Regions from separate parts of the Nocardiopsis tropica genome, predicted to be linked through region 1. Evidence: predicted binding sites of a transcription regulator. Region 1 holds the regulator's gene; the other holds the start of a gene.
The links. Region 1 encodes LexA, which represses DNA repair genes until DNA is damaged. Its sites were predicted from a motif close to TCGAACANNTGTTCGA; they were not measured.
Positions count from the first base shown of each region.

Region 2: a site for LexA is predicted at 2,032-2,047, ahead of recA (recombinase RecA). Genes of this name have one in related genera too.

Region 1 covers NZ_JBHSUF010000006.1:271,302-278,915, reverse strand. Annotated here, with positions in the region: gene leuS (leucine--tRNA ligase) at 1-1,312, shown strand, start outside; gene ACFQBR_RS12165 (hypothetical protein) at 1,394-1,984, shown strand; gene ACFQBR_RS12160 (hypothetical protein) at 2,029-2,655, shown strand; gene ACFQBR_RS12155 (alpha/beta hydrolase family protein) at 2,696-3,793, opposite strand; gene lexA (transcriptional repressor LexA) at 4,024-4,743, opposite strand; gene nrdR (transcriptional regulator NrdR) at 5,400-5,903, shown strand; gene ACFQBR_RS12140 (vitamin B12-dependent ribonucleotide reductase) at 6,058-7,614, shown strand, end outside.
Region 2 covers NZ_JBHSUF010000001.1:214,698-222,311, reverse strand. Annotated here, with positions in the region: partial or broken gene ACFQBR_RS00935 (glyoxalase superfamily protein) at 1-149, opposite strand, end outside; gene recX (recombination regulator RecX) at 197-796, opposite strand; gene recA (recombinase RecA) at 789-1,919, opposite strand; gene ACFQBR_RS00920 (DUF3046 domain-containing protein) at 2,104-2,298, opposite strand; gene ACFQBR_RS00915 (DEAD/DEAH box helicase) at 2,377-7,110, shown strand; gene ACFQBR_RS00910 (GNAT family N-acetyltransferase) at 7,222-7,614, shown strand, end outside.

The DNA.
Region 1 (7,614 bases):
GCGCGACTCCGGTCCGCTGGACGGCCTGGCCAAGGCCGAGGCGATCGAGCGCATCATCGGGGTGCTCGCCGAGCGCGGCACCGGCGAGGGCACGGTCAACTACCGGCTGCGCGACTGGCTGCTGTCCCGCCAGCGCTACTGGGGCACGCCCATCCCGATCGTCCACTGCCCCTCGTGCGGCGAGGTCGCGGTCCCCGACGACCAGCTGCCCGTCACCCTCCCCGAGCTGAAGGGCGCCGAGCTGGCGCCCAAGGGCGTGTCGCCCCTGGCCTCGGCCGAGGAGTGGGTCAACGTGGACTGCCCGTCCTGCGCGGGCCCCGCCCTGCGGGACACCGACACCATGGACACCTTCGTGGACTCGTCCTGGTACTTCCTGCGCTACTGCTCGCCCCGCCTGGACACCGCCCCGTTCGACGTCGAGGCGGTCGACAAGTGGGGGCCGGTCGACCACTACATCGGCGGCAAGGAGCACGCGACGCTCCACCTGATGTACGCCCGCTTCTTCACCAAGGTCCTGCACGACCTGGGCATGGTGTCCTTCACCGAGCCCTTCCGCCACCTGACCAACCAGGGACAGGTCATCAACCAGGGCCGGGCGATGTCCAAGTCCCTGGGCAACGGCGTCGACCTGGGCAAGGAGATCGACGCCTACGGCGTGGACGCCGTCCGGCTGACCATGCTCTTCGCCTCCCCCCCGGAGGAGGACGTCGACTGGGCCGACGTGTCCGCCGTCGCGGCGCAGAAGTTCCTCAACCGCGCCTACCGGGTGATGAGCGAGGCGGGAGCGGCCAGCGAGCCCGGCGCCGACCCCGCCGGGGGCGACACCGCCCTGCGCAGGGTCACGCACCGCACCATCGACCAGATCACGAACCTGGTCGAGTCGCGGCGGTTCAACGTGGCCATCGCCCGCACCATGGAGCTGGTCTCGGCGACCCGCAAGGCCATCGACTCCGGCCCCGGGGCGGGCGACCCCGCGGTGCGCGAGGCCGCCGAGTTCGTGGCCGTCGCCCTGTCCCTGTTCGCGCCCTACGTGGCGGAGGAGGGCTGGGAGAAGCTGGGCCACGTGGGCACCGTCGCCGTCGGCCACTGGCCCGAGGCGGACCCCGGCCTCCTGGTGCAGGAGACCGTGACCTGTGTCGTGCAGGTGCAGAGCAAGGTCCGTGACAAGCTGTCCGTGGCGCCCGACATCGACCCCGCCGAGCTGGAGAAGCTGGCGCTGGCGTCGGAGCGGGCACAGGGCTTCATCGGCGACAAGCAGATCCGCAAGGTCATCGTGCGCGCGCCGAAGCTGGTGAACATCGTCGTCGGCTGACCGGAACGGGACGGCGGCCGCCGGGCGCGGCCGCCGTCCCCCGCGGTCGGCTCGGTGACCGACAGGGAGGCGGGTGGCCGGGTGGGTCCCCTCGTGCGGGTGGCCGTGATCGGTGCGGGCGCGGTGGTGCTGTCCGCGGCCGCCGTCGGCGGCGGGCTGTGGCTGTCCGGGAACGACCCGGACGTCCCCGAGAGCGGTGACGTTCACGCCGCGGCGACCGGCTGCGACGCCGTCACCGGCGAACTCCTCGCGGAGCGCCTGCCCGGGGCGGTCGCGCAGCCCCGGGAGCAGGGCCCCCTGGAGGGCGGCGACAACCTCGTGTGCGCGTGGTCCTCGCCCGGGGCCCCCGGCGGCGACGGGGGAGCACTGCGCGTCGACGTGTCGGCGCTCTTCACCGACGCCACGGGAGAGGAACCGGTGACCGGGGCCGACCGCGCCGCGGAGGCGTACACGGCACTGCTGCCCGTGCGCGCCGAGGAGGTGGACCTGCCGACGGGCGAGGGCGCGGTGTGGCACGGGCAGGTGCCCGGCACCGCCGAACTCGCCTTCCACAGCGACAACCTGTTCGTGCGCGTGTCCTACGCGGGCCTGACCGGGCAGGAGCCGGTCGACCCCGAGGACGCGGCCGACCTGGCCGCCGAGTTCGCCGGACGGATCGGGGAGTCCCTGTGAGCCCGCAGTACCCCGCCCAGCCCCCGTACGGCCCTCCTCCCGAGGTGGTGCCGTCGGCGCAGCCGCAGAGCAGGGGCTGCGCGACGGCGGGAGTGGTCGCCGCCGGCCTGGCCCTGCTCCTGCTCGCGGCCGGCGCGATCTGGTACGTCGTCACGCGGGACTCCCCGGAGACGGGCGAGTACGAGTCGGCCCCCGGGTGCGCCGCCGTCGCGACGGAGACGCTGGACGCGCTGGTGCCGGGGCACGAACTGGAGCTGGAGGAGCCGGTCGGCGGTCCGGAGGACCCGGCCGGGTCCGGGTGGCAGTGCCGCTGGGCCACCCCGGAGGGCCCGGGAGAGGCGGTTCCGGCCACGGCGACGCTGGTGATGGTGGCCGCTCCCAACCCGGGCGGGGTGACGACCGCCGCCGACAATCTGCGCGCGACCACGGAACAGCACGACACCACCGGGCTGGACGGTGTCGGCGAGGAGGCGGTGCGCTGGACCCGCGGGGCGCCGTTCACGGTCGGCTGCGTGGGGACGCGGGTCTCCAACCTGTACCTGGAGTCCTGCTACAGCGTGGCGTCCCGCTACGACGCGACCGAGCCGGCCGACGAGGAGCGTATCGTCGCCGACGCGGAGGAGCTCGCCCTGGCGGTGGTCGGGGCCCTCCCGGAGTCGATCCCCGAGTGACGGGCCGGCGCCCCCCGGGCGCCCCCGACGGCCGGGAGCCCTACCAGGCGGTGTCGAGGAACTCCTCCAGCGCCGGGGCGACCCCCTCGGCGAAGGGTCTGTCCGAGTCCAGGACCGCCGCTCCGGGCTCGTCCTCGAAGGCTCGGAGGATGTGGTCGGTACCGGGCAGGTCCACGCGTTCGGCGCCGTCCAGACCCGTCATGAGCCGGTCCACGTCCTCCCGAGAGACCTGGGCGTCGTCCTCCCCCCACAGGACCAGGACCGGTGTGCCCTCGGGCAGGTCGCGACCGAGTTCGACGGGGTCGAGGCCGTCCATGAACGCGAGGAAGTCGGCGTTCCACGGTGTGTAGACGCCGAACCGGTCGCTCTCCTGCGACGTGAGGTCGCGTCCTCCCCTGACCGCGGCCCGCCCGGCGCGCATGTCCGAGAGGAGCTGCACCGCCTCCGCCTCCTCGATCTGGCCCGCCCCCTCCGCCATGCGGACCTGCTCGGTGACCTGGCGGTCGAGGAGGTCCAGGTAGCGCGTGCCCGGAGGGGCGGTCAGCACCAGCGCGGGCGAGGGGTGCCCGGAGCCGATGAGCTCGTGGGCGCGCAGGGCGTAGAGGGCGCCCTCGCTGTGGCCGACGACGACCACGCGCCCCGGGTCCACCTCGGGCTGCGCGACGAGCTCCTCGTACGCCGCCACGACCTGCCGGTCGAAGACCCCGGGGTCCACAGGGGCGATCGTCCGGACGCCCCCGGGGCCGGTCTCCTCCCCGGTCTGCGGGTCCGGGCCGCTGCCGAACTTGTCGTAGCGCAGCGAGGCCACGCCGGCTTCGGCGAGTACGCGGGAGAGGTTGCGGTTGGTGTCGGCGTCGGGCCGCGCGGGCGCGTTGCCGTCGCGGTCGGTGGGACCGCTGCCGGAGATGATGAGTGCGCCGGGGACCCTCCCGGACGCGTCGTGCGGTGTGCGGAAGCTCGCGGAGACCTCGTGCCCGCCGCCCTCGAAGGCGAGTTCGCGCTCGACCCCGCCGGCACCGGGGGGCTCGGCGCCGCCTGTGTCGGCCGGGGCGCAGGCGGCGGAGAGCAGGACCGCGAGGGCACCGCCGACCAGTGCGGCGCGCGGTCGGGCGGAGGGGGAGGAGAGTGGTGTGGACACGGTTCCAGCCTAGCGGCCCCGCCCGGCGGGCCCCCGTCGTCCACAGGCCCTCCCGCGACCGTGAGCCTGCCGGGCGGCCCATGCCCGGGAGGCCGGGGATGCGCCGAGGTTCCCGCGACCGCGCGCGTGCCGAGCGGCCCCGGCCGCCGGGCGCCCGCGCGCACGGCACGGCGCCCCCGGGCCGTCGCAGGACGGCGCCGGGGGCGCGGGGCAGTGGGGCCGGACCGGGGTCAGACGCGTCGCATGACCGCGACGACCTTGCCCAGGACGGTGGCGGCGTCACCGTTGATCGGCTCGTAGGCCTCGTTGCGCGGCATCAGCCAGACGTGGCCGTCCTCCTCGCGGCGCAGGACCTTGACGGTCGCCTCGTCGTCCAGCAGGGCCGCCACGATGTCACCGTTGTTGGCGTCCTGCTGCTGGCGGACCACGACCAGGTCGCCGTCGGTGATGGCGGCGTCGATCATCGAGTCGCCGACCACGGTGAGCATGAACAGGCGGCCCTCCCCGACCAGCTGGCGGGGCAGCGCGAGCACGTCCTCCACCGACTCCTCGGCCAGGATGGGCCCGCCGGCGGCGATGCGGCCGACCAGGGGCACGGCCGCGGCGCGCGAGGGGTCGATGTCCTCGGGGGTCACGGTCCGGCCGGCGGAGCGGCCGGGCGAGCGCAGCTCCACCGCCCGGGGCCTGTTCTGGTCCCGGTGCAGGTAGCCCTTGCGCTGGAGGACCTTGAGCTGGTGCGCCACGCTGGAAGGGCTGGAGAGGCCGACCGCTTCCCCGATTTCCCTTATCGACGGGGGGAAGCCCCGCTCGCGCACATACCGCTGGATGCAGTTCAGGACGCTCTGCTGTCGGGCGGTGAGTTTGGGGGCTTCGGGCGTGGATCCCCCCGTGTTCCCCACTGCGGTGAGAACGGCGGTGGAATCTGCGGTTCCGGGATTCTCCTCCGGCACGGCCGGGCCTCCTCGGCATTCGGTTCGGTCAGGGCCTGATTGCGTGACTGGCCACCACCGGTCCGCAACCGCGCCGACCTGGGGTCCGCGTGATGGCGAAACCAGCGTGAAATCACAGTCAACATTAGACGTTGCGCACGGTGATATCAAACAAGCGTTCGATGGCTCGGTCCATTGTCCCGCGTGTTTTCGCGGTCAATTTCCGGCCTCTACCGACGTGTGTACACGTGTTCACGTGGTGTTGTCCCCGGAATGCGCGAACACGTCTCCCCGAGGGCGGTTCCGGGGGATGTGGGACTGGTCTCCCGGATCCCGGGGGCGATGCCGGAACCCCCTCGTGGGACGTGCTTCCGGGCGCGGCGGGCCGCCGGTCGCAGCGGGCGCCGGGGGCCTCCGCCGCTATTCTTGTCGACGGAGCCGGACGCCCCCGGGGCGGCCCGGCGCCCCCGCGCCCCCCTGTCCGCCCCCCTGCCTCCGCCGCGGGTCCCGTCGCGTGTCCGCGTGCGGGACACGCGGGCCGCGGAGTTGCGGGCCACCCCTTGGTGCGCCTAAGTTCGACCACAACATCTGGTGCTCTCGCGGGATGGATTGCCCAGGAGTTGTGGTTTAGTAGAGATACAGGGTGTCGATTCGGTGAGGGAAGCAGGTGAACCAGGATGCACTGTCCGTTCTGCCGCCATCCGGACACCAGGGTGATCGACAGCAGGTCCACCGACGACGGCGCGGCCATCAGGCGCCGCCGGTCCTGCCCGGTGTGCGAGCGCAGGTTCACCACGCAGGAGACCGTCCTGCTGATGGTCGCCAAGCGCTCCGGGGTCACCGAGCCCTTCAGCCGTACCAAGATCATCGCCGGGGTGCGCCGGGCCTGCCAGGGCCGCCCCGTCTCCGAGGACGCGCTCGCCAAGCTCGGCCAGCAGGTCGAGGAGGAGATCCGCGGACGCGGCGTCGCCGAGGTGCCGGCCCACGAGATCGGCCTGGCCATCCTCGGCCCGATGCGTGACCTGGACGAGGTGGCCTACCTGCACTTCGCCAGCGTCTACCGCGGATTCGAGAGCCTCGCCGACTTCGAGGCCGAGATCGCCAGCCTGCGGCAGGACCGGGAGGACGGCGACGGCGGCGCGGCCGGCCCCCTCCCCGAGAGCAGCACCACCACCGGGTAGCGCCCCCGCGGCCGGGAGAGGGCCGCGGGCGGGGCACCGCAGGGGCCGGCCGGACACCGCGGGACACGTCCTCCCGTGACCGGCCGTCCCGTATTCCAAGGACGCCGTGCACGGTTGGGCAGGCCGTGCCCACGAGGTAGGGGGAGAATCCACGATGACGGAAACCGCCAGCGGTTCCACGGGGCGCAAGGGCAAGGGGAGCCGCAAGGGCCTGAAGATCAAGCGGGTCTTCACGACCCCCGGGACGCACCCGTACGACTCCCTGGAGTGGGAGCGCCGCGACGTCGTCATGACCAACTGGCGTGACGGCACGGTCAACTTCGAGCAGCGCGGCGTGGAGTTCCCCGCCTCCTGGTCCATGAACGCCACCCAGATCGTGGCGAGCAAGTACTTCCGCGGAGCCGTCGGCACCCCCGAGCGCGAGTGGAGCCTCAAGCAGCTCATCGACCGCGTCGTCGGCGTCTACACCGCGACCGGCGTCGAGCACGGCTACTTCGCCGGCGACGAGGACGCGGAGATCTTCGACCACGAGCTCAAGCACGCCCTCGCCAACCAGCTGTTCAGCTTCAACTCGCCGGTGTGGTTCAACGTCGGGACGGCCTCGGCGCAGCAGGTCAGCGCGTGCTTCATCCTCTCCGTCGACGACACCATGGAGTCGATCCTCGACTGGTACAAGGAAGAGGGGATCATCTTCAAGGGCGGGTCCGGCGCGGGTGTGAACCTCTCCCGCATCCGCTCCAGCAAGGAGCTGCTGTCCTCGGGCGGCACGGCCTCCGGACCCGTGTCCTTCATGCGCGGAGCCGACGCCTCGGCCGGGACCATCAAGTCCGGCGGAGCCACCCGCCGGGCCGCCAAGATGGTCGTCCTGGACGTCGACCACCCCGACATCGAGGAGTTCGTCGAGACCAAGGCCCGCGAGGAGCACAAGATCCGCGCCCTGCGCGACGCCGGCTTCGACGTGGACCTGGGCGGCGCCGACATGTTCAGCGTCCAGTACCAGAACGCCAACAACTCCGTCCGCGTCTCCGACGCGTTCATGCGCGCCGTCGACACCGGCTCCGAGTTCGGCCTCACCTCCCGCACCACCGGCGAGGTCGTCGCCACCGTGGACGCCAAGGACCTCTTCACCCGGATGGCCAGGGCCGCCTGGGAGTGCGCCGACCCCGGCATCCAGTACGACGGCACCATCCAGGACTGGCACACCAACCCCGAGACCGGGCGGATCAGCGCCAGCAACCCGTGCAGCGAGTACCTGTCCCTGGACGACTCGTCCTGCAACCTGGCCTCGATCAACCTGCTGAAGTTCCTGCGCGAGGACGACACCTTCGACGTCGAGGGCTTCACCAGGCTCACCGAGCTGGTCATCACGGCGATGGACATCTCCATCACCTTCGCCGACTTCCCGACCGAGAAGATCGGTGAGACGACCCGCTCCTACCGCCAGCTCGGCATCGGCTACGCCAACCTGGGCGCCCTCCTCATGGCCACCGGCCACGCCTACGACTCCGACGGCGGCCGTGCCGTCGCCGCCGCCGTCACCTCGCTGATGACCGGCACCGCCTACCGCCGCAGCGCGGAGCTGGCCGGGGTGGTCGGCCCCTACGACGGCTACAAGCGCAACGAGCAGGCCCACAAGCGCGTCATGCGCAAGCACGCCGCCGCCAACGACGACCTGCGCACGGTGACCTCCCTGGAGGAGTCCGTCCACGCC
Region 2 (7,614 bases), on a different contig from region 1:
ACCCCGACGAAGGCGGGAAGGCCCGGCTCGAACCGGTGCTCCCACTCGCGGGTGGAGCCCGGGCGCCGGTACCGGGCCGAGGCCGCTTCGGCGTCGGCGACGCGAAGGATCGGGACGGCTTCCCCCTGCACGGGACCTCCCGTGGTCATCGGTCTCGCGGACCGCGCGGGCGGCCGGCCCGGGAGGCGCGTCCCGGTCAGAGGTCGGGGTCGTACAGGTCGGCTTCGACGCCCTCGCGTTCGAGTTCCTCGCGGACGATCCGGTAGGACAGGCCCGAGGAGTAGCCCTTGCGGGCGAGGACGCCCAGGGCGCGCCGGATGCGGACCTCCCGGTCCTTGCCCCGGGTCGTGGCGAGGCGGCGGCGGGCCAGGTCGCGGGCGGCCTCCTCCTCGTCCTGGTCGCTCAGTTCCGCGACCGCCTCCTTGACGGTGTCCTCCTCCACGCCCCGGGTGCGCAGCTCCTGGGCGAGGGCGCGTCGGGACAGCCGCCTGCCGTGGTGGCGGGAGGAGACCCAGGCGCGGGAGAAGGCCGCGTCGTCGATCAGCCCTGCGTCGCCGAACGCCCCCAGGACGGCGTCGACGACCTCCTCAGGGAACTCCCTGCGGTGCAGCGCCCGTTCGAGCTGGGCGCGGGTGCGCGGGGAGTGGGTGAGCATCCGCAGGCACAGGGCGCGGGCCTGCGCCTCGGGATCGTCCCCGGGCGGTCCGGACCCGCCCGGGGAGGTGTGCTCGGAGGTGTCCTCGGAGCGTGCGCCGTCGGAGGGGCGCCGCCCCCCGGGCCGGCCCCGGTCACGCATCCGGCGCGGGCGCCTTGGCGGTCTTGGCCGGGGCGCGCTTGGCGGACGCCTTGGCCGCGGTGTCCGCCGAGTCCTTGGCGGGCTCCTTGCCGCTCTCGGCCGCGGAGCCGGAGGCGCTGTCGTCGCCCTTGACGGGCACGCCCAGCTTCTCCTTGATCTTCTTCTCGATCTCGTTGGCCAGGTCGACGTTCTCGCGCATGAACGTGCGCGCGTTCTCCTTGCCCTGGCCCAGCTGGGTGCCCTCGTACGTGTACCAGGCGCCGGACTTGCGCACGATGCCGTGCTCCACGCCCAGGTCGATGAGGCTGCCCTCGCGGGAGACGCCGACGCCGTAGATGATGTCGAACTCCGCCTGCTTGAACGGCGGCGCGATCTTGTTCTTGACCACCTTGACCCGGGTGCGGTTGCCGACCGCGTCCGTGCCGTCCTTGAGGGTCTCGATACGGCGGACGTCCAGGCGGACCGACGCGTAGAACTTGAGCGCCTTGCCGCCGGTGGTCGTCTCCGGGGAGCCGAACATGACGCCGATCTTCTCGCGCAGCTGGTTGATGAAGATCGCGGTGGTGCCCGTCTGGTGCAGCACACCGGCCATCTTGCGCAGCGCCTGCGACATCAGGCGGGCCTGCAGGCCGACGTGGCTGTCGCCCATCTCGCCCTCGATCTCGGCCCGGGGGACCAGTGCGGCCACCGAGTCGATCACGACGATGGAGACCGCGCCGGAGCGCACCAGCATGTCGACGATCTCCAGGGCCTGCTCACCGGTGTCGGGCTGGGAGAGCAGGAGGTTGTCGGTGTCGACGCCGATCTTCTTGGCGTACTCGGGGTCGAGCGCGTGCTCGGCGTCGACGAAGGCGGCGATGCCGCCCAGCTTCTGCGCGCTGGCCACCGCGTGCAGGGCGACGGTGGTCTTGCCGCTCGACTCGGGGCCGTAGATCTCGATGATCCGCCCCCGGGGCAGACCGCCGATGCCGAGCGCCACGTCGAGGGCGATCGCCCCGGTGGGGATCGACTCGATCGGCGGGCGATCATCGTCGCCCAGGCGCATGATGGAGCCCTTGCCGAACTGCCGCTCGATCTGCGCGAGCGCTGTGTCGAGAGCTTTGTCTCGGTCTCCAGATGCCACGGGATACCCCTGTTGTTGGGTGGGTGCCTTCTTCTTCATGATGCGCACGACGCTACGCGGTCGATACGACAATCGCGACGTCCGACGTTCGCCTGTGGACAACCCACACTACCCGAACCTCTGTTCGATTTCGTGGGCGACCCGTGGAGGAACCGTCGTCGCGGCGCGTCGGCGGCCCGCTCCGTCAGCGCACGGAGAACGGGAGGTCGAACGCGTCACACACCGCCCGCCACACCTCCTTCGGGCTCGCCCCGTCGGCGAGCGCCTGCTGGACCGTCCTGGAGCCGAGACCCTCGATGACGTAGTCCTTGGCCAGGCTCTGCGCGTACGCCTCGCCGAACTGCTGGTGCATGTTGTTCCAGAAAGCAGTGAGTCTCATCGGCCCCAGTATCGGGGATCGGCGCGCCCGCCGCGGCCCTTCCGCCGTTCTGTCCCCCGCGGCGGGCACACTGGCGGGATGAGTCGTGTGTCGCATCCCCTCGAACGCTTCGGACCGGCCACGCGGACCTGGTTCGACCAGGCCTTCCCCGCCGGCCCGACCCCGGCGCAGGCGGGCGCCTGGGAGTCCGTCGCCGGGGGGAGCAACACGCTCGTGGTGGCCCCGACGGGGTCGGGCAAGACCCTCTCCGCGTTCCTGTGGTCCCTGGACCGCCTGCTCACCTCTCCCCCTCCCGAGGACCGCTCCAGGCGGTGCCGCGTGCTCTACGTCTCCCCGCTCAAGGCGCTGGCCGCGGACGTGGAGCGCAACCTGCGCGTCCCCCTCGCGGGGATCGCGGCCGCGGCCGGCGCCGCGGGCCGGGAACTGTCCCCGGTCACCGTGGGCGTGCGCACCGGGGACACCCCCGCCGACGAGCGGCGCAGGCTCGCCACCCGTCCTCCGGACGTCCTCATCACGACGCCCGAGTCGCTGTTCCTCGTGCTCACCTCGCGCGCCCGCGAAGGGCTCTCGGGGGTGGAGACGGTGATCGTGGACGAGGTGCACGCCCTGGCGGGCACCAAGCGCGGGGCCCACCTGGCGCTGAGCCTGGAACGGCTGGAGGCCCTGCTGGAGCGGCCCGCGCAGCGGATCGGCCTGTCGGCGACCGTGCGCCCGCCCGAGCTCGTCGCCGGGTTCCTCGGCGGAGCCGCGATCGTCTGCCCGCCCGACTCCCCCGGCCTGGACCTGCGCGTGGTGGTGCCCGTCCCCGACATGGAGGAGCCCGACGCCCCGGAGGCGGCGGCCCTGCCGCCCGGCGCCCCGGAGGAGACGGGCGCGGAGCCCGCGCCGCTCCCCGGGGACCCGGACGCGGAGGGGCTCGGCGGGGACGCTCCCCCCGGACGCCCCGGGCCGCTCGCCCCCCGGCCCCGCGCCGACGACGCCGGGAAGCTCCCGGAGCCGGACCCGCGCGGCACCGGAACCCGTCGGGGAGGGTCCATCTGGCCGCACGTCGAGCGCCGGGTCCTGGACCTCGTCGAGTCCCACCGGTCCACGATCGTCTTCACCAACGGCAGGCGCACGGCCGAGAAGCTGTGCGCCCGCGTCAACGACCTGTACGCGGAGCGGCACGGATCCGAGCTCCCGCCGGAGGGGCCGGCCGCGCAGGTCATGGGCCAGTCCGGCCAGAGCAGGGGCGGGGAGGCGGTGGTGGCGCGCGCCCACCACGGCTCGATGTCCAAGGCCGAGCGGGCGCTGATCGAGGACGACCTCAAGGCGGGGCGCCTGCGCTGCGTGGTGGCCACCTCCAGCCTGGAGCTGGGCGTGGACATGGGCGCGGTCGACCTCGTGGTCCAGGTGGCCGCGCCGCCGTCGGTCGCCAGCGGGCTGCAGAGGGTCGGGCGGGCCGGGCACCGGGTCGGCGAGACCTCGCAGGGCGTGTTCCTCCCCCAGTTCCGGGGGGACCTGCTGGCGACGACCGTGGTCGCCGAACGCATGCGCGCGGGCGGCATCGAACGGCTGGAGATGCCGCTCAACCCGCTGGACGTGCTGTCCCAGCACATCGTGGCGATGGTGGCCATGGACGACTGGCCGGTGGCCGAGCTGGCCGCCCTGGTGCGGCGGGCGGCCCCGTTCGCCGACCTGGCCGACTCCGTGCTGGAGTCGGTCCTGGACATGCTCTCGGGCCGCTACCCCTCGGACGAGTTCGCCGAGCTGCGCCCGCGCGTCGTGTGGGACCGGGAGGCGGACGTCCTGCGCGCGCGGCCGGGGGCGCAGCGGCTGGCCGTGATCAGCGGCGGCACCATCCCCGACCGCGGCCTGTACGGCGTGCACCTCGCGGGGCAGGAGGGGGGCAGGGCGCCCACCAGGGTCGGCGAGCTGGACGAGGAGATGGTCTACGAGTCGCGCGTCGGCGACGTGTTCGTGCTGGGCTCCACGTCGTGGCGGATCGAGGCGATCACCGCCGACCGGGTCCTGGTCTCCCCGGCGCCGGGCAGACCGGGCCGGATGCCGTTCTGGAAGGCCGACGCCCAGGGCCGCCCGGTGGAGCTGGGCCGCGCGATCGGCGCCATGACCAGGCAGCTCGCCGACTCCGGCCCGGAGGAGGCGCTGGCCCTGGCCGAGGGAGCCGGACTGGACCGCTGGGCCGCCCGGAACCTGGTGTCCTACGTCGCCGACCAGCGGTGGGCCACCGGCCAGGTGCCGGACGAGCGGACGGTCGTGGTCGAGCGCTTCCGCGACCAGGTCGGCGACTGGCGCGCGGTGGTCCACTCGCCGCTCGGGGCCCGGGTCCACGCGCCGTGGGCGCTGGCGATCGCGGCCCGGGTGCGGGAGCGGTTCGGGGCGGACGCCCAGGTGGTGCACGGCGACGACGGGATCGTGCTGCGGCTGCCCGACTCCGAGGCGCTCGACCGGGCGGGCGGGCTGGCCGACCTGGTGGCGCTGGACCCCGAGACGGTGGAGGGGGTCGTCACCGACGAGCTGACCGGTTCGGCCCTGTTCGCCTCCCGGTTCCGGGAGTGCGCGGCGCGGGCCCTGCTGCTCCCCCGCCAGCGCCCGGACCGGCGGATGCCGCTGTGGCAGCAGAGGCTGCGGGCCTCGCACCTGCTGTCGGTGGCGGGGCGGTACGGGTCGTTCCCGATCGTGCTGGAGACGGTGCGCGAGTGCCTTCGCGACGTGTTCGACGTGCCCGCGCTGGTGGAGGTGCTCCGCGACCTCCGTGCGAGGCGGACCCGGGTGGTGGAGGTGCGCACGGAGCGCGCGTCGCCGTTCGCGCAGTCGCTGCTGATGGAGTACACGGCGGCGTTCCTGTACGAGGGCGACGCCCCGGCCGCCGAGGTGCGCGCGCAGGCCCTCACCCTGGACCCGTCCCTGCTGGCCGACCTCCTGGGCCACGCCGACCTGCGGGACCTGCTCGACCCCGACGTGGTGGAGCACGTCGGCGCCCTGCTCCAGCGGACCGCCGCCCCGGTGCGGGACGCCGAGGGCGCGGCGGACCTGCTGCGCGAGGTGGGACCGCTGACGACGGGGGAGGCGGCCGTGCGGGGTGTGGAGGAGGCGTGGCTGGAGGGGTTGGCGGCCGAGGGCCGGATCGTGCGGATGCGCTGCCCGGGGGACCGGCCCGGCGCGGCCGGGCGCTGGTGCGCGGTGGAGGACGTGGCGCGGCTGCGCGACGCCCTGGGCGCCGAGCCCCCGCCGGGGGTGCCCGCCGCCCTGCTCGAACCGGTGGCGGACGCCCGGCGCGACCTCGTGTCCCGGTACGCCCGCACGCACGGTCCGTTCACCGCCGCCGAGGCCGCGGAGCGGCTCGGCCTGCCCGAGGACGGGGTCCTGGGGGTGCTGCGCGTCCTGGCGCGCGAGGGCAGGGTGGCCCAGGGCGGGTTCCGGCCGGAGGGAAGCGCTCCCCCGCCGTCCGCCGGCGGCGGGGCCCCGCGGACGGGAGGGGCTGTCACCGAGTGGTGCGACGCCGACGTGCTCCGGAGGCTGAGGCGCGGTTCGATCGCGCGCCTGCGCCGGGAGGTGGAGCCCGTGGACCCGGCCGTCCTCGCCAGGTTCGCGCCGATGTGGCAGCGTGCGACCCCCTCCGAGCGGTGGCGCGGGCCGGACGCCGTGTTCGAGGCGGTGGAGTCGTTGCGGGGCGCTCCGGTCGCGGCCTCGTCCCTGGAGTCGCTGGTGCTGCCCGCCCGGGTCGAGGGGTACGCCCCGAACCGCCTGGACGAGCTGACCCAGGCGGGAGAGGTGGTCTGGGCCGGGGTCGGAACCCTGCCCGGCGAGGACGGGTGGCTGACGCTGGTCCCGGCGGACGAGGCGGCGGTGCTGCTGCCCGACCCCCTGCTCCCCGACGAGGGGACCCTGCCGCACACCGTGCTGGAGGCGCTGCGGGAGGGCGGGGCCCTGTTCTTCCGGGACGTGGCCGACCGGGCCGCCCGCGCTCTGGGCGCCGCGGCGGTCACCGACAGGGACCTGGTGGACGCGCTGTGGGCGCTGGTGTGGGACGGGCTGGTCACCAACGACACGCTCGCCCCGCTGCGCGCCCGGCTGGGCGCGGGAACGGCGCCGCGCAGGGCCCCCTCGCGCGCGGGGCGTGTGCGGCGGCCGGTGCTGCCGACCCGGTCGGGGCCTCCCTCGGCTGCGGGCCGCTGGTGGGTGCTGCCCGAGCGGGAGCCCGACCCCACCCGGCGCGCGCTGGCCCGGGTGGAGGCCCGGCTGGAGCGCGCGGGCCTGCTGGTGAGGGGGTGGCAGGGACGCAACGTCTCCCAGGAGGAGTACCGGGTGCTGCGGTCCATGGAGGAGTCCGGGCGGGCGCGCCGCGGCTACTTCGTGGAGGGGCTGGGCGGGGCCCAGTTCGCGCTGGCGGGGGCGGTGGACCGCTTGCGCGCGCTGTCCGGGGACGCCCCCGGCGGGGCGCTCGCGCCGGTGGTGCTGGCGGCGACCGACCCGGCCAACCCGTTCGGCACGGACCTGCCGTGGCCGAGGGGCCCCGAGGACTCGGCGTCGCGTCCGGGCCGGAACCCGGGTGCGGTGGTGGTGGTCGACGGCGGCCGCCCGACCCTCTACGTGGGAAGGGGAGGGCGCTCCGTCCTCACGTTCGGCTCGCCCCCGGACCTGCTGGAACGGGCCGCACGGGCGCTGGCCGGGGTGGTGCGGGAGGGCGCCCTGGGCGCGCTGACCGTGGAGCGCTCGGACGGGACCGAGGTCTTCGGGACCTCTGTGGACGCCGCCCTGGTGTCGGCCGGGTTCCACGTCACCCCCAAGGGGCTGCGCCTGCGGCCCTGACCGCGCGCAAACCCGTTGCCGCACGGCGGGGGCGGGTCCACAATGGCCCTCGGCCGGCAGGTGCCCGGCCGGCACGGAGGGGAGGCGTTCGTGGACCTGGAGGTCCGGCCGATGCGGCCGGAGGACGAGCCGCGCGTGGTGGAGGTGTCCCTGGCGGCGGACACGGTCTTCGCCGACGCCGGCGTGGTGCTCCCGCCGGACGACCCGCGGGAGATGCTCGCGCACGTGGAGGAGGTCCTGGTGGCGTGCGCACCGGGGGGCGGGCCGGTCGTCGGCCTGGCCGCGACCGTGACCGTCGGCGAGGGCCCCCACCTGGAACAGCTCGCCGTCCACCCCGCCCACGGACGGCGCGGCGCGGGCTCGGCGCTGCTGGAGGCGGTGTGCGGCGGGGCCGCGTCCGCCGGACACGCGCGCCTCACCCTCACCACGTTCCGCGACCTGCCGTGGAACGGCCCCTGGTACGCGGCGCGGGGGTTCTCCGTCGTGCCCCGCGCCGACTGGGGT